2 regions of the Thalassospira sp. UBA848 genome follow, and region 1 is predicted to be linked to the other one. Evidence: riboswitches for the same ligand, from Rfam matches in the RefSeq annotation. Region 1 holds a riboswitch; the other holds the start of a gene.
The links. Region 1 has a riboswitch for glycine ahead of B2R48_RS13755 (L-serine ammonia-lyase). Riboswitches for the same ligand answer to the same signal wherever they lie in the genome.
Positions count from the first base shown of each region.

Region 2: another riboswitch for glycine. It lies ahead of gcvT (glycine cleavage system aminomethyltransferase GcvT); the one in region 1 lies ahead of B2R48_RS13755 (L-serine ammonia-lyase).

Region 1 covers NZ_DBGS01000097.1:2,139-10,443, forward strand. The annotation lists gene gpmI (2,3-bisphosphoglycerate-independent phosphoglycerate mutase) at 1-1,230, opposite strand, end outside; glycine riboswitch at 1,504-1,609, shown strand; glycine riboswitch at 1,629-1,744, shown strand; gene B2R48_RS13755 (L-serine ammonia-lyase) at 1,806-3,245, shown strand; gene B2R48_RS13760 (dihydrofolate reductase family protein) at 3,409-3,942, shown strand; gene fabG (3-oxoacyl-ACP reductase FabG) at 4,024-4,803, opposite strand; gene B2R48_RS13770 (phosphotransferase enzyme family protein) at 5,043-6,044, shown strand; gene B2R48_RS13775 (aspartate aminotransferase family protein) at 6,041-7,375, shown strand; gene B2R48_RS13780 (DeoR/GlpR family DNA-binding transcription regulator) at 7,393-8,166, opposite strand; gene B2R48_RS13785 (methyl-accepting chemotaxis protein) at 8,220-8,305, opposite strand, start outside.
Region 2 covers NZ_DBGS01000047.1:14,011-22,315, forward strand. The annotation lists gene B2R48_RS06115 (peroxiredoxin) at 1-257, shown strand, start outside; gene B2R48_RS06120 (hypothetical protein) at 347-751, opposite strand; gene B2R48_RS06125 (protein phosphatase CheZ) at 962-1,873, opposite strand; gene gcvPB (aminomethyl-transferring glycine dehydrogenase subunit GcvPB) at 2,078-3,574, opposite strand; gene gcvPA (aminomethyl-transferring glycine dehydrogenase subunit GcvPA) at 3,571-4,926, opposite strand; gene gcvH (glycine cleavage system protein GcvH) at 4,929-5,300, opposite strand; gene gcvT (glycine cleavage system aminomethyltransferase GcvT) at 5,371-6,513, opposite strand; glycine riboswitch at 6,542-6,649, opposite strand; glycine riboswitch at 6,653-6,750, opposite strand; gene B2R48_RS06150 (hypothetical protein) at 6,855-7,412, opposite strand; gene ispH (4-hydroxy-3-methylbut-2-enyl diphosphate reductase) at 7,671-8,305, shown strand, end outside.

The sequences.
Region 1 (8,305 bases):
GTCGGGGTTCGCGAAGTTCAGGATAATGGTGTCGTATTTTTCCGACTTTATGGCCGCAACCAGCTTTTCGGTAACTTCCGGCGCAGACATTTCCGGCTGCAGGTCATAGGTCGCGACTTTGGGGGACGCGACCAGAATGCGTTCTTCGCCGTCAAAAACCTGTTCTTCGCCGCCATTAAAGAAGAAGGACACATGCGGGTATTTTTCGGTTTCGGCGATACGAAGCTGCTTCATGCCTGCCTTGGAAACCACTTCGCCAAAGATGTTTGGCAGGGTTTGCGGCGGATAGATCGCATCCATGTATTTGGCATGTTCGGACGAATATTCGACCATCCCGGCCTGCACGGCGAATTTCACCGGCGTGCCGCGGTCAAACCCGTCAAAATCCGGTGCGCAGAGGGCTGCCAGAATTTCACGCGCACGGTCCGCGCGGAAGTTGGTCATCAGAAGGCCATCGCCATCTTTCATGCCAGCATAATCGCCAATCACGGTCGGCAGGACGAATTCGTCTGTGGTGTCGGCTTCATAGGCCTTGGCAATCGCAGCCTCGGCACTTTCGGCTGTGCGGCCATCGGCGTAATTTTTGCCCTGAACCATGGTGAAATAGGCCTGGCTTACGCGTTCCCAGCGATTGTCGCGGTCCATGGCGTAATAGCGGCCGGTGACTGTGGCGATTTCAACATTGGCATCGCCAATCAGGGCGCGGAATTTCTCAAGGAATTTGGCGGCACTTTTCGGTGCGGTATCACGACCATCAAGATAGGCGTGGATTTTTACCGGTACACCGGCAGCCGCAATGATTTTGGCAAGGGCGGCCATGTGCGCCTGATGGGAATGCACCCCGCCCTCGGACAGAAGGCCCGCGATATGGCAAACGCCTTTGGAATCGGACAGTTTGGCAATGATCTTTTTGACGGTGTCGGTTTCGGCGATGGTGCCGGTTTTGACGGCCTCGTCAATTTTGGGCAGTTCCTGCATGACGACGCGGCCAGCACCAAGGTTCATGTGACCGACTTCCGAATTGCCCATCTGACCTTCGGGCAGGCCAACATCCAGACCGCAGGCCTTGAGGAACCCGGTTGGATTATTGGCGTAAAGGTCATCCCAGACAGGCGTGTTGGCAAGCGCAACAGCGTTGTTCTTGCTTTCTTCGCGATAACCCCAGCCATCCAGAATGCACAGCACCACAGGGCGCGGGCGCTTTACGGAATTCGATACAGTCACGTTCATAAACCCCACAGATAAAGTAAAAGGCTGAATGTCCCGTAAATATGGTGACTTACGGGATGTTTCGCCATTAATCCTGTTATGCGGGCAGGGTGGGTCAACCTTCGCACACAACAGGTGCATGAATTGTCCCGGCAATTTAGCACGATTGCCGGTATGTAACAGTATCCGTCGCAGAAAATTTTGCAGATGCACACCAGTTCTTTTGACAGTGTCTAAAGACGCAGATAGTGTTCAATCTGACGGTGAACCTCTGAGGTGGCAGAAATGCCATTTCGCACCGTGACGGGAGAGTTCGGATGTCACGCGAATTGCGTGATGGACGGCGCCGAAGGAGCAATGCCTCATAAACACTCTCAGGCAGATGGACCGTCACGGATAGAGGCTCTGGAGAGAGAAACCAAAAAGCGTCTGGGAGAAAGCGCTGGTCAGGTTTCCACCGAAGGATAAACGCCATTTGCGCGATCATGATCGCGCGTTGGCGGATAATCTCAGGTCACGGGACAGAGGGGGCAAAAACACCGGTTCGTAAACAGCGCGAAAACAAGCGCTTTATTGAGCCGTGAAGGAGGCCCTTGATGACGAATCCCGCGACTAATCCCTCTTCGGGATCGCAAAACAATTCCCAGCACGACGTCAACCTGTCCGTTGTCGACCTTTACACGATCGGCATTGGCCCATCGAGTTCGCATACGGTTGGCCCGATGCGTGCGGGTTATCGTTTCTGCCTTGAACTGGAATCGCGCAATCTTTTGCAAAACACCGGCAGTGTCGTGGTTGATCTTTATGGTTCGCTTGCCCTGACGGGCAAGGGGCACGCAACCGATACCGCCGTGATCATGGGCCTGAATGGCAAGCGCCCGCGCAACATTGATCCTGATGATATTGTGCCAACAGTTGCGGCAATTGATGAAACCAACCTTCTGCAGCTTTACGGCCAATATCCGGTGTCGTTTAACCGCGATAACAATCTGGTGTTTCATTTCACCGAAACCCTGCCGCAGCATCCCAATGGTATGCGCATTACCGCCTTTGACCGCGATGGCCTGAAGATCCACAGCCAGGAATATTTCTCGGTCGGGGGTGGCTTTATCGTCTCAAGCGATGATCACGGGGCGGAGTATTCCGGCGATAACATTACCTTGCCATTTCCGTTCTCTTCTGCGGATGAACTTATGGAAATCTGCAAGCGCGAAGGTCGATCCATCGCGGAAATCATGATGGAGAACGAGCAAAGCTGGCGCAGCCCGGAAGAAACCATCGCCTTTGTCGATCGTGTCCACGACGCGATGATGTGCTGCATTGACCGTGGCATCCGTACCGATGGCATTTTGCCCGGTGGGCTTAATGTCAAGCGGCGGGCATCGAAGCTTTATAAAGAACTGACGGAAAAGCCCGAGGCGGGCCTGCGCGATCCGCTGACCGTGATTGACTGGGTTAATCTTTATGCCTTGGCCGTGAACGAAGAAAATGCTGCAGGCGGGCGGGTTGTTACCGCGCCGACCAATGGGGCGGCGGGCGTTATACCCGCTGTACTGCGCTACTACGAAAAGTTTGGTGCCAATGCCAATCAGCACAATATACGTGAATTCCTGTTAACCGCGGCGGCGATCGGGTCAATCTATAAAAAGCGTGCCTCAATCTCGGCGGCCGAAGTTGGCTGTCAGGGCGAAGTTGGGGTTGCCTGTTCGATGGCGGCTGGTGCGTTGTGTGCGGTTCTGGGTGGAACGCCAGAGCAGGTCGAAAACGCTGCCGAAATCGGCATGGAACATAACCTTGGTCTGACGTGCGATCCGATTGGTGGTCTGGTGCAGGTACCTTGCATCGAACGCAACACCATGGGCGCGGTCAAGGCGATCAACGCCGCACGCCTGGCCTTGCGTGGTGACGGCCAGCATACCGTGTCGCTTGATAAGGTGATCGAGACCATGCGCCAGACGGGACTCGACATGCAAAGCAAGTACAAGGAAACCAGTCAGGGCGGTCTTGCGGTCAATGTCAACGTGGTCGAGTGCTAACCCCAAGTCTTAAGAATAGGGTAGAAAACCGGGCTTTTTGACATCTGTAATGTAAATTGGCCGGTTTTCTGTGCTTGTTTCTTGCGACTTGCGGTTGGTGTTTTGCTATGATTTTCCGACTAAAAAATAGGGGCAAAGACCCCAATATCGGTTGGACATAGACATGAGCAAAAAACTGTTCCGCATTTATATCGCGGTCAGTCTGGATGGCTTCATTGCGCGCGCTAATGGTGCGGTGGACTGGTTGGGGGAATATGACCCGGCCGAGTTCGGCTTTGATGACTTTCTGGACTCCGTTGGTACCCTGATCATCGGGCGAAACACCTTTGATCAGGTGATGGAATTTGGCGATTGGCCTTATGAGGCCCGTCGCACAATCGTTCTGACATCACGGGATCTGCCCCGGGACCGGCCCGCCAATACCGAGGCCTATGGCGGAAGCATCATCGAACTGGTCGATCAGTTGCGTGACCGTCGGGCCGGCGACGGAGATATCTGGGTCGTCGGCGGGGGCAGTGTGGTAACACAGTTCCTGTTTGGCGGCTTTGCTGATCAGCTGGATATCTTTACGATCCCGGAAGTGCTGGGCGATGGCATTTCATTGTTCGGGCGTGATGCCGGGGGGATCAAGCCCCGGCTGCTGGCATCCGAGCGATACAATTCCGGCGTTGTGCGCAGCCAGTACGGCTTGGCGTAAGCACAAACAAACAGCACAGACCGCATCGGAATCGCGATGCGGTCTGTGCTTTTCTGTGCCGGTTTTAAAGCGGGTAGAAGCTTAGATTTCCTCAAGTGCCTCAAGCGATTCCGGCAGTATTTGACCACCGTCGACGACGATCTGCTGGCCGGTGATGTAAGCGGCTTCATCAGATGCAAAGAACAGCGCGGCATTGGCAATATCCGCGACACTGCCCAGGCGTTTGAGCGGGATCGAGTTGGCCATGGAATCAAGATATTCCTGACCAAGATCAGCAAGGCCTTCTGTCATGATATTGCCGGGCATGACGGCATTGATCGTCGTGTTATAGCGTGACAATTCCATGGCTGCGGTCTTGATAAAGCCAAGCTGGCCTGCCTTTGACGCACCATAATGCGACCACCCCGGATAGCCCGTCACCGGCCCGGTGATCGAGGATGTGATCACCACGCGACCCTTGCCGCTTTTTTCGAAATAGGGGATGCAGGCCTTCACGCACAAAAAGCTGCTTTTAAGGTTGGTCGACATCACCTGATCCCAGTCGTCCGCTGTCATGTCGACCATCTTGATCTGCGGGAAGATGCCGGCATTGGCGCACAGGATATCAATCCCGCCAAAGGTCTTTGCGGTGTATTCCGCGAGTGCAGAAACCTGATCGAAATCCGACACATCACACAGGAACTTGTCAGCCGTGCCCCCGGCGGCCTTGATTTCATCGACGGTGGCTGCCGCGTCCTTTTCGGTGCGGGCGGCAATCATGACCTTTGCACCCTTGCTGGCAAATACCATGGCAATACCCTTGCCAATGCCCTTGGAGCCACCGGTGACGATGACGCTTTTGCCGGAAATCGAAGTCAGCATGGTCGATCCTTTCGTGAAGTCATTGGGCAATGCGCCAGCTTTGTGCCGGGTTCGCTTGTTGCCGGTTCCCTGATTGTGCGCTGCGTTATATTTTCTTGATGATTGGTCGAAATATTCCGTGATGCAACAAAAAATGTTGCAAGTTACACATTTTGTGCCGCATTATTCACAAAATGGCGCTGGGACGGCGCGGGATCCCGTTCCAATGGCGGTCAAGGTTGAGCGACAGGAGGCACCGTTTGGGCGGCATTTACGATGACAACATGATTGATGTCCTGAAGGCCGGGGCGGCATCGGTTCTGCCCGGATGGGGCATGGCACCAGATACCGATGTGTCGTTACTGACCGTTTCGGAAAACGCGACCTTTTTGGCAACGGACCCAAACAGTGGTGCGAAGCTGATCTTGAGGGTGCATCGACCGGGCTATCACACGCGTGCGGAAATCGAATCTGAATTGGCCTGGATCAATGCCCTTCGTGCTGCTGAGGTCGTCGATACACCCAAGCCGCGCCTGCGCAGTGACGGGTCGCTGGTCGCCGAATTCGATCAGGGGGGCGTCAGTCGCCATGTGGTTGCCTTTGATTTCATGAGTGGTTCTGAACCTTCCGCCGATGAGGCATTGGTTGATGGGTTCTTCAAGCTGGGCGCGATCAGTGCACGTCTGCACGGGCATGCGCGGCAATGGACGCGGTCGGTTAATTTTGTCCGCAAGAGCTGGACGTTTGACACCACCCTTGGTGCCAATCCGCATTGGGGAGACTGGCGCGCAGCCCCCGGCCTTGATAACGATGGTTTGGAATTGCTTGAGCGACTGTGCAGCCATCTTGATCAAAAATTGTCGACTTTCGGGATGGGCAATGATCGGTTCGGGTTGATCCATGCCGATCTGCGTTTGGCCAATCTGTTGGTCGATGGTGAACGACTTGGTGTGATTGATTTCGATGACTGCGGTTTTGGGTGGTTTGGCTATGACTTTGCGGCAGCGATCAGCTTTATCGAACTTGATCCGATAATCCCGGCACTTAAGGAAGCATGGATCGAAGGATACAGGACCGTTGCGCCATTTTCGGCCAGTGATGCGGCGATGCTTGATAGCTTTGTGATGCTGCGTCGCCTGCTTTTGACCGCCTGGATCGCAAGCCATCCGGAAACGCCGACCGCACAGGAAATGGGTACGGGCTTTACGGCAGGGACCCTGCAAATGGCACAGGATTATCTGACGGCCGAAGGTGCAAAATGAAGCCTGTGCGCCCCATCCTTGATATGAATGCCTATGATGGCAAAACGTCACCCGGTCAGCTCAAGGCTGGAGATGACTTGCTGTCACGGCGCACCCGGAACTTCGGTGCAGCATCGGTCTTGTTTTACCGTGATCCGATTGAAATGGTGTCGGGGGCAGGCTGCTGGATGACGGCGGCGGACGGCACCAGTTATCTTGATTTCTATAACAACGTCCCATCGGTCGGTCATTGCCATCCGCGTGTTGTTGCTGCCATGGCCGAACAGGCGGCCAAGCTCAATATCAACAGTCGGTATCTGCATCAGACGACAGAGGAATATCTCGACCGCCTGAAGGCGACGTTCCCGGACTATCTTGAAAATGTTGTTCTGACCTGCAGCGGCAGTGAGGCCAACGATCTTGCACTGCGTATTGCTGGACGCGCTACGGGGGCGCGCGGCGTTATCGTGACCGAGTCTGCCTATCACGGGAACACGACGGCAGTGACCGACATTTCTCCATCAGCATTGAAGCGCGGCAACCTGCCCGATCATGTTGTTGCCGTTCCCGCACCGAGCAAACTGACCTATGGCGACAACATAGCCGCCGGTTTCGCCGATGAAGTTCACAAGGCCGCACTTGTTCTAGAGGATCGTGGGCATGGGGTAGCTGCCTTGATCGTGGACAGCATTTTTTCAAGCGACGGTGTGTTTTCCAATCCGCGCGGTTTTCTAAGACTGGCGGTGGCGGTCGCTCATCGGGCGGGGGGGCTGTTTATTGCCGATGAAGTTCAACCGGGTTTTGCGCGAACCGGGGATGCGTTCTGGGGATTTGATCGTCATGACGTCGAACCCGATATCGTCAGCATGGGTAAACCGATGGGCAATGGTTTCCCCATGGCAGGCATTGCGGTGCGCCCGGAACTTTTGAATGCGTTTTGCGAAGACGTTGGTTATTTCAACACCTTTGCCGCAAGCCCTGTGGCATCGGCGACGGGATTGGCAGTGTTAAATGTTATCCGTGATGAGAGCCTTCAGGGAAATGCTGCACTTTCCGGCAACTCATTGCGTGAAGGGTTGCTGCATCTGGCCGATATTGATGGACGCATCAGTGATGTACGTGGTGCGGGCTTGTTTATCGGTGTTGATCTGTCCCCGGACGGCGATCCGACCAAACCCTGCGGGCAACTGGTCAGTGATGTGATCAATGCCATGCGCGAACATCGCGTTCTGATCGGTGCGGCCGGGAAACATGGTCAGACATTGAAAATACGTCCGCCACTTTGCCTGAAGTCGTCCGAGGTCGATTTCTTTATCGATGCACTGGCAAAGTCCCTGCGGTCCTGTCGCTAGGGGGGTGGGCGGAGAGGTCAGGTTTTCGTAGCAGCCTTGATGATACAACCGCTTCCCCGGATGGTTTCATCAAGCACCCCCATGGGGTGTTCATCCGTGACAAGAACATCGACCGATGTCCAGTCGCAATAGCGCGCCGGGAAGGCCTGATTGAACTTGGTATGATCGGCAACGATCATGCTGCGGGTGGCGCGTTCCATCATGACGGAATAAACGTCAGCCGCCTCGATCAGCGCATCGCTTGCCCCGTCACCATCAAGGCCGCTGGCACCCAGAATGGCCCATTCCACCCGATAATTTTCAAGAAACCGCACGGTCTGCGCGCCATGCATCGCACCTTCCTGTGCGTGATAAAGCCCAGGCGCCATGATGACCCGGATCGTCGGATTGATGGCAAGAACCGTGGCCACACCGAAAGAATGGGTGATCACGGTCAGATCGGTCATGGTCACGGCCAATCGTTTGGCGACATGAACTGTCGTGGCACCAGACCCGATCATGATATGGCGTGCCCCGGCCAGAACCGGCACGGATTGTTTGGCGATGCTTTCGCGTTCGGCAATGTGAAGTTGATGGCGTTCGTTCAGCCCCGGCTCGCTCGCCTGACGGCGAACCGCGCCGCCGTAAGTACGGTTGATCAATCCTTGCGACGTCAGTTCGTCAAAGTCGCGTCGGATGGTCTCATTAGAGACATTCAGGCGTTCGGCCAGATCGGCGATCCGCAATGACGGTTCAAGGTCGAGTTCGCCAAGAATGCGTTGTTGTCGAAGGGTTTTCTTGTTTGCTGCCATGATGCGATGATAGTGTCCGGACCCTCATCGCGCCAGCCGTTTTACGCAATCTGTCAATCGGGATTGAGCCCGTATTTACGGCAGTGGGCGTGGTAGCTGCTGGCCAGTTCGTCGGCCCCGATCAGATTGCCGGCTTCGT
Region 2 (8,305 bases), on a different contig from region 1:
TGGCATCCAATGATGCTTTTGTTCTGCATGCGTGGGCAGATGCCGAAAATGCAGAAAACATCACCATGCTGTCAGACGGTGACCTTGCATTTGTCGATGCGACGGGTCTTGAACTTGATTTGACCGGACGTGGCCTTGGCAAACGTGCCAACCGCTTTGCCATGATCGTGGAAGACGGCAAGGTCACCGAGCTTGCCGTCGAAGAACCCGGCGCCTTTGAAGTATCAAGTGCCGAAGCGGTTCTGGAAAAACTCTAGGCCCGCGATAAATTACACGCACAAGCGCTTAAAGCTCCGCAGACTGATGCGGAGCTTTTTGCTTTGCAGATACATCTTAGCGCACAGGATCAGCGCGGCAGCAAAACCGGTATCGGGTCTTCCTTGCTGTCGTAGTCGCATTCAAAGGTCGGGTTGGTGTGTTTGGCAATGAAATGCACAACACCTTCCCGGAAGCTGCCCTTGATCGGCGACCAGCTCATATAGACCCCGCCGCGGGTATCATATTCGCGAATATCGGGATCGCGCATCAGTTCAGAAAAACTGTGTCCAAGATCCTCTGTCGCACCTGCTACAAGCCACGACGGCTTCAAGCCGCCATGCCACAGCAAATAGACGCCACCGACATTATTCAGACCAAGTTCAGAAATGTCATCGATCATGAAAAGACGGTAGTAATCCCCACGCGGGCTCTTTCGCCATTTGATATCTTGCGCCTTAGGCTGGCGAATAGCACCGAGAGACCAAAATCCCATAGTAACCTCCAAGCACGCCAAAACACGTGCAACCGAATGTCACACGCATCCCAACATAGCTTCTTATTCTTATAGGTAAGAACTTACCTTAGCATATGTAAACTTTTGGTTGACGAAAGACAGCGCACAAAACGCTATCATTTCGCCTAGCGAGTTCAACTGTGTAACGCTACTACCTAATTAACCCGACAAAACCAAGCATTTTTCGAGTTATTCGAATAACTTATCGATGTCGTCCTGGCTGATACCCTCGCCATCAAGCTGCGGACCATTCAAAAGGTCTGAATCTTCGGGCCGCGCTTCTTCTTCAACTTCAGGGACCGGCAGTTCGGCGAAGGCGTCTTCACCCCAGATCGAGATCATGTTGTGGACGCGCTCTTCAACGAATTCAAGGGTACTAACCACCTTGTTGATGCGCTGGCCGGTAATGTCCTGGAAGTTACAGGCTTCAAAAACCTTGGTCACGATGAAGGCAATCTGCTCGACGTGATCAGCAACAAAATCGCTGGGCGCCGAGTTCTTGAGCGCCATGGTCAGATCGTCGATCTGCTCGGCCGATTCAAGAATGGTGTGGGTCGCCATTTCAGTGTCTTTGACGATCGCATCAAGTTCCGAAGCAGCACTGACAAGACGGTCGTCCTGCGCCTTGGGATGGCGCAATGATGCAATCTGCACCTTGGCCTTGTGAATGTGCTCGTTCATTTCTTCGATCTGGGTGCGGATCAGTTCCAGATCGTCGCGATCAGGCTCTGCTGCCCCCGGTCGGTTGGAGTGGGTCGGATTGCTTGTAACCGGCTCAGGTAATTCGTCCATCGGTGCGTCGTTCGACGCAACGGGTGCTCCAACATCGCTTGGCGCCACCCCACCGGACGCCACGGCCTGACGGAGTTGCGAAACTTCACTGCGCAACGCGCGGATTTCATCAAGAACCGCCTGGGAAATTCCGGAGTTATCCGGAACACTCGCCGCCGACGGCAAAGAAGCCGGCATCGGTTCGCCTGCCCCCATCCCGCTTTCCAGCGTCGGATCGAAGAAGGAATCCGACCAGTCTTCAACAACACCACCTGTCCGTTCTTTAAGACGACGTTCGGCAGTGAATACTTTTTGCACGCGACGAGACATGACTTGTTCCAAACCTCCGGAACGGACGGTAGTCCGATCACTAAATCCCCAAAACGCGTCTTTGATGACGTCGTTCATTACAATTCTGACAAGTATAAGGGTGCAGATTGCGACAAGTCCAATGGGTTTCAAGTACAAGTCTTTGAAAAAGAACACCCCGGTCAGATGACCGGGGTGCCCTAAACAGTCAGGTTGCTTGGGTTATCAAGCTGTTTCAGGTTTCCAGCGCAAAACCGGCTTGCGCGCAGCCGCAGTTTCATCAAGGCGTCTGCGCGGTGTCAGGTACGGTGCATTCTTGAAGAATTCGGCATCGCCCGACTCGGCCTTGGCCACAAGGGACAGAATCGCATCACAGAATTGATCGATCGATTCCTTGGTTTCGGTCTCGGTCGGCTCGATCAGCAATGCCCCATGGACCACCAGCGGGAAATACATCGTCATCGGGTGGAACCCTTCGTCGATGATTGCCTTTGCCAGATCAAGGGTCGAAACTCCGGTATCCTTCAGGAAGCTGTCATCAAACAACGCTTCATGCATGCAGTATCCCGGGAAGGCGACACTGAGCTTGTCTTTCAGACGCGCCAGCAGATAGTTGGCATTCAGCACCGCATCACCGGACGCCTGACGCAGACCATCCGCACCGTGGCTTTTCATATAGGTCAGCGCACGAATAAACATGCCCATCTGACCATGGAAGCCCTTCAGACGGCCAAACGGCTGCATGCCGTCTTCTTCGTCTGCGGTTTCAACCAGATGGAAGCCATCGCCTTTTTTGACGACATACGGGATCGGGGCAAACGGTGCCAGTGCCTCGGAAAAGACGACAGGCCCGGAACCCGGCCCACCACCGCCATGCGGGGTCGAGAAGGTCTTGTGCAGGTTGATATGCATCGCATCAATGCCAAGGTCTGCCGGACGCACCCGACCGACAATGGCGTTGAAGTTCGCACCATCGCAATAGAAATAGCCACCCGCTTCATGCACCAGATCGGCAATCTTGCGCACGTCACGTTCAAACAGGCCACAGGTGTTCGGGTTGGTCAGCATGATACCCGCCACATCGTCGCCAAGCTTGGCTTCGAACGCGGCCAGGTCAACACGGCCATCCTCGGTCGCCGGGATTGAATCAACCGTGAAGCCACAGGCTGCTGCCGTCGCCGGGTTGGTCCCGTGTGCGGATTCCGGCACCAGAACACGACGGCGGTTTTCACCGCGCGCGTCAAGGGCCGCACGAATGGCCATCATGCCGCAAAGCTCGCCCTGCGCACCCGCTGCCGGGGACATGGAAACGGCCGGCATGCCGGTCAGAACCAGAAGCCAATGGGCACACTGATCAATCAGTTCCAGCGCGCCCTGTACGGTGCTTTCGGGCTGCATCGGATGCAGATCGGCAAGACCGGGCAAACGCGCGACCTTTTCATTCAGGCGCGGGTTATGCTTCATCGTGCACGAACCAAGCGGGAAGAAACCGGCATCAATGCCATAGTTCTTCTGCGACAGGCGCGTGAAGTGACGCACGACCTGCGGTTCGGACAGGCCGGGAAGACCAACTTCGCTATCACGATCAAGTCCGCCGAGACGGGATTTCGTGCCCTTCGGTTCGGGCAAATCAACGCCGGTTCGGCCGGGCTGACCCTGTTCAAAGATCAGTTGTTCTTCAATAACAAGGCCGCGGTTGCCGGTATGGGTTGTGAAATTCATGCCAGCGCCTCCTTCAATGCGTCCGCAAGGGCCGCGATATCCTCGTCCGTGTTGGTTTCGGTTACCGCAACCAACAGGTAGTTATCCAGATCCGAACGGTTCGGATACAGGCGCGACAACGGCACACCGGCAAGAACCCCCTTGGCCACCAGTGTCTCGACCACGTCGGCGGCCGGCTTGGTCAGCTTGACGGTGAATTCGTTAAAGAAGCTGTCATTGACCACCGATGCCCCGTCAACGGCATCAATCGCATCTGCCGCCTTGCAGGCATTTTCATGGTTCAATGTCGCCAGACGGCGATAACCGTCTTCCCCCAGCAAGCTCATATGCACCGTAAAGGCCAACGAACACAGACCAGAGTTGGTGCAGATGTTCGAGGTCGCCTTTTCGCGACGGATATGCTGTTCGCGGGTCGACAGCGTCAGAACAAAACCACGCTTGCCATCCTGATCAACCGTTTCACCACACAGGCGGCCCGGCATCTGACGCACGAGCTTTTGCGTGGTGGCAAACAGACCGACATACGGCCCACCATAGTTCAGCGCATTACCGATCGACTGGCCTTCGCCGCAAACGATGTCTGCGCCAAAGCTTCCCGGCGATTTCACCGCACCAAAGGCAACCGCCTCGGTAAAGACCACGACCAGAAGCGCACCCTTGGCATGGCAAAGATCAGCCAACTGGGTGTGATCCTGAATGCGGCCAAACACATCGGGATACTGCACAACCACACAAGCGGTCTGGTCATCAATCAGATCATTGAGTTCCTCGGCAGTTGCCTGATGTTCCGGATGCCCGTCGCGCCCGGCGACTTCGGTGTCGCTATACTGGCAATAGGTTTCGGTCACTTCGCGGTAATGCGGGTGCAGACCACCCGAAAGCACCGCCTTCTTGCGACGGGTCGCACGGCAGGCCATCAGAACCGCTTCGGCGCAGGATGTCGCACCATCCCACATCGAGGCATTGGCAACATCCATCCCGGTGATCGAGGCAACCTGGGTCTGGAATTCAAACAGGTATTGCAGTGTCCCTTGCGCGATTTCCGGCTGATACGGGGTATAGGCGGTCAGGAATTCACCGCGCTGGATCACGTAATCAACCGTCGCCGGAACATGGTGGCGATAGGCACCCGCGCCAAGGAAGCTGGGCACGCTCGAGGCACCCATATTTTTCCCGGCAAGGGCCAGCATATCGCGTTCGACCTGCATTTCGCCAAGGTGGGACGGCAAATCAACAGGTGCATCAAGTAACGCACCTTCCGGAACGTCACCGTAAAGTTCATCAACAGATGATGCCCCGATGGTATCGAGCATCGCAGCACGATCAGCGCGTGTCAGTGGGAGATAGCGCATGCTTAAAGGCCTTCGACGAATTCTTTGTAAGCTGCTTCATCCATCAGCTCATCAAGCTGGGATTCATCAGCAAGGGACATTTTAAAGAACCAACCTTCGGCTTCCGGCGCTTCGTTCACCAGTGCGGGGTTGGCATCAAGTTCTTCGTTGATTTCGACGATCTCGCCATCAAGCGGGGCATAGACGTCGCTTGCCGCCTTGACCGATTCAACAACCGCTGCGTCGCCATCCTTGGTCAGCTTTTTGCCAACTTCGGGCAGCTCGACATAGACGATATCGCCCAGCGACTGCTGCGCGTAATCGGTAATGCCGACGGTCGCCACACCATCTTCGAACTCGATCCACTCATGTTCCTGCGAAAATTTCTTCGTCATTTCCCTTTGTCCCTCTTGATCAATTCAATGCCAATGCGGCGTTGGCCGCTCTCTCAAAAATTTCTGGTACTCAACCGCGGAAGTAGCGATGCGGTGCAAACGGAAGATCAACCACTTCGGCCGGGCGCGCCTTGCCACGCACCATCAGGTCGATCTTCGTCCCCGGTTCGGAAAACTCTATGGCAACATACCCCATTGCAATCGGGCCATCGACGGTCGGGCCAAATCCGCCCGAAGTGATCTCGCCGATTTCTTCGCCATCGGAATTAAGGATCTGGGTATGTTCGCGCGCTGGTGCCTTGCCTTCGGGCTTGATGCCGACACGCTTGCGGTCCGCGCCGTTTTCAAGCTGATCAAGGATCACATCCGCACCCTTGAACCCGCCTTCTGCGCGGCGGCGTTTGTTGATGATCCAGTTCAGATCCCCTTCAACCGGGGTCGTGGTGGTATCAATGTCATTGCCATACAGGCACAGGCCCGCTTCCAGACGCAGCGAATCACGCGCGCCCAGTCCAATCGCCTCAACCTCTTCTTCGGCCAGCAATTTACGTGCAAGTGCCTCTGCATCCGCATTCGGCACCGAAATCTCAAAGCCGTCTTCACCAGTGTAACCCGAACGGGTGACAAAGCACGGACTGCCAGCGATTTCGATTTCGGCAAAGCTCATGAATTTCAGATCGGCAACGGCTGGCGCAAAGCGTGCCAGCACCTTGGGCGCATCCGGGCCCTGCAACGCCAGAAGCGCGCGATCATCAATTTCTTCAAGGGAGACGCCATCACCCAGATTGGCGCGCATGTGAACGATATCGTCATCCTTGCACGCCGCGTTGATCACCAGAAACAGGCTGTCTCCGGCGTTGGTGATCATCAGATCGTCAAGGATCGTGCCATCATCCTGGGTAAACGCGGAGTAGCGGGTGCGACCGGGTTTAAGGATGGCGATATCACCGGGCACAAGTTTTTCAAGCTCTGCCACACGGTTTTCGCCGGTCAGGCGCACCTGCCCCATATGAGAGACATCAAAAAGGCCGGCTTTGGCGCGGGTATGAAGATGTTCGCCTTTTACGCCAAGCGGGTACTGCACTGGCATGGCATAGCCAGCAAACGGCACCATTTTGGCACCGAGTTCCACATGCAGGTCATAAAGGGCTGTTTGAAGCAGTTCGGTCTGTTGATCCACTCTTCCTTCTCCGGGACAATCGTTGCGAAACATAGCCGACCACTGGCCAACCACATTCCCCCTCTGTCTCGGAGCCTGAAAGAATCACAGCCAATGGTCGAAACTGGTCTGCTTACATCTTCGGCGAGGTACACTTGATCAGGCTGATCACAGCACCTGCTTTCCAGAGTCCCATCTCCGCGCGGTCCTGTTGCCTGAGAGTTTCCGGGGTGGTTGCTCCTTCGGCGTCCGCTCATCCATAAGGACTGCGGCCTCTCCCACGGGGATCATTTGGGTATGTTTTTGTTTATACGGGTTTCCGCGCAAAGCGACCAGCCCCTATTTTGCAAAAGGCGGCTGACAACCGGCACGAAACGCCAGAAACCGTTAATAAATCAATCGGTTCCGAAGCGACGATTATATTCCAGTTGCTCGGCATTCAGCTGAAAACCAAGATAGATTTCATAATCCGGCCCGGTCCAGACATCATTCAGCGGCACCGACAGCGTGACCTGTTCATCGCGGATCCGAGCCATGTTCAGATTGTCGGCAAACGGCATATTCACGTCGAATACGGACTTCTGGATGAAGTTGCCCGCAGGGTCACGAAGGGCGACGAAATACTGGAACTGCACGGTGCGATTTTGTGCCGCCGGTCCAAGCTCGGCCGTGATGATCGGACTGATGATGACATCAAGTTCCTTGTCATCCAGATCATAGCCGCAGTCACCAACGTAGCCTGTGAATTCGGCTTCGACGATCACATCGGTCAGGTCGCGGCCACCGCCGCTGAACTCGACAAGTTTTGCCGTATCCTTTGGCAGATAGGCCGCCGGGCAAACCGGCACGGGCTGTTCTTCGAACGGGTTTCCGCCGCCGCACGCACTTAGCAATCCGCCAAGCGATACCATACCCAATGCATAAACGCGCCGAAGTCCGTTACCGATTGTCATCCAAGCCTCTATCAAACCAAATGTTTTCAGGCCTGTGTCTTTCGCAAGTGGCCCGTGCGCAGTCTATTCCGTCACGGTTGTCGGCACAACCCGCTTGAAGGATCTGCCCGTCTGGAAAAGGTCAAATTTCCTGCCAAGGCACACAACCCAATTGCCGCAGAGTCATTGCACCACATGATCAAGCGGGTTATGTAACGTGAATGTTTGAAAAATGCGTCGGCAACGCCCGTACGCAATTGGGAAAGCCGGACCTGTATCATGTCTGACAAAGCCAGCCTTCAGATCGTACTTGCCAACCCGCGCGGCTTCTGCGCCGGGGTTGATCGCGCCATCGAAATCGTCGAAAAGGCGCTCGAAAAATACGGCGCACCGGTCTATGTCCGCCACGAAATCGTGCATAACAAATTTGTCGTCAATCGCCTGCGCGACATGGGCGCGGTTTTTGTCGATGAACTTGATGCCGTTCCTGATGGCGTGCCTGTGATCTTCTCGGCCCACGGCGTACCAAAATCCGTGCCCGAGGCCGCAGAAACCCGCAAGCTTGAATATCTTGATGCGACCTGCCCGCTGGTTTCAAAAGTCCATCGCGGGGCCGAACGCCATCACGCCGATGGCAAACACATTCTTCTGATCGGCCATGCGGGCCATCCGGAAGTTGTCGGCACCATGGGCCAGTTGCCACCGGGCAGCATGACCTTGATCGAAACCGAAGAAGACGCAGAAACCATCGAGATTACAGATCCGGAAAATCTGGCCTTTGTCACCCAGACAACGCTGTCGCTTGATGACACCGCCAAGATCATCGAAATTCTGCAGCGGCGCTTCCCGTCGATCTCGGTGCCAAAGAAAGAAGACATCTGCTACGCCACGACCAACCGTCAGCATGCCGTCAA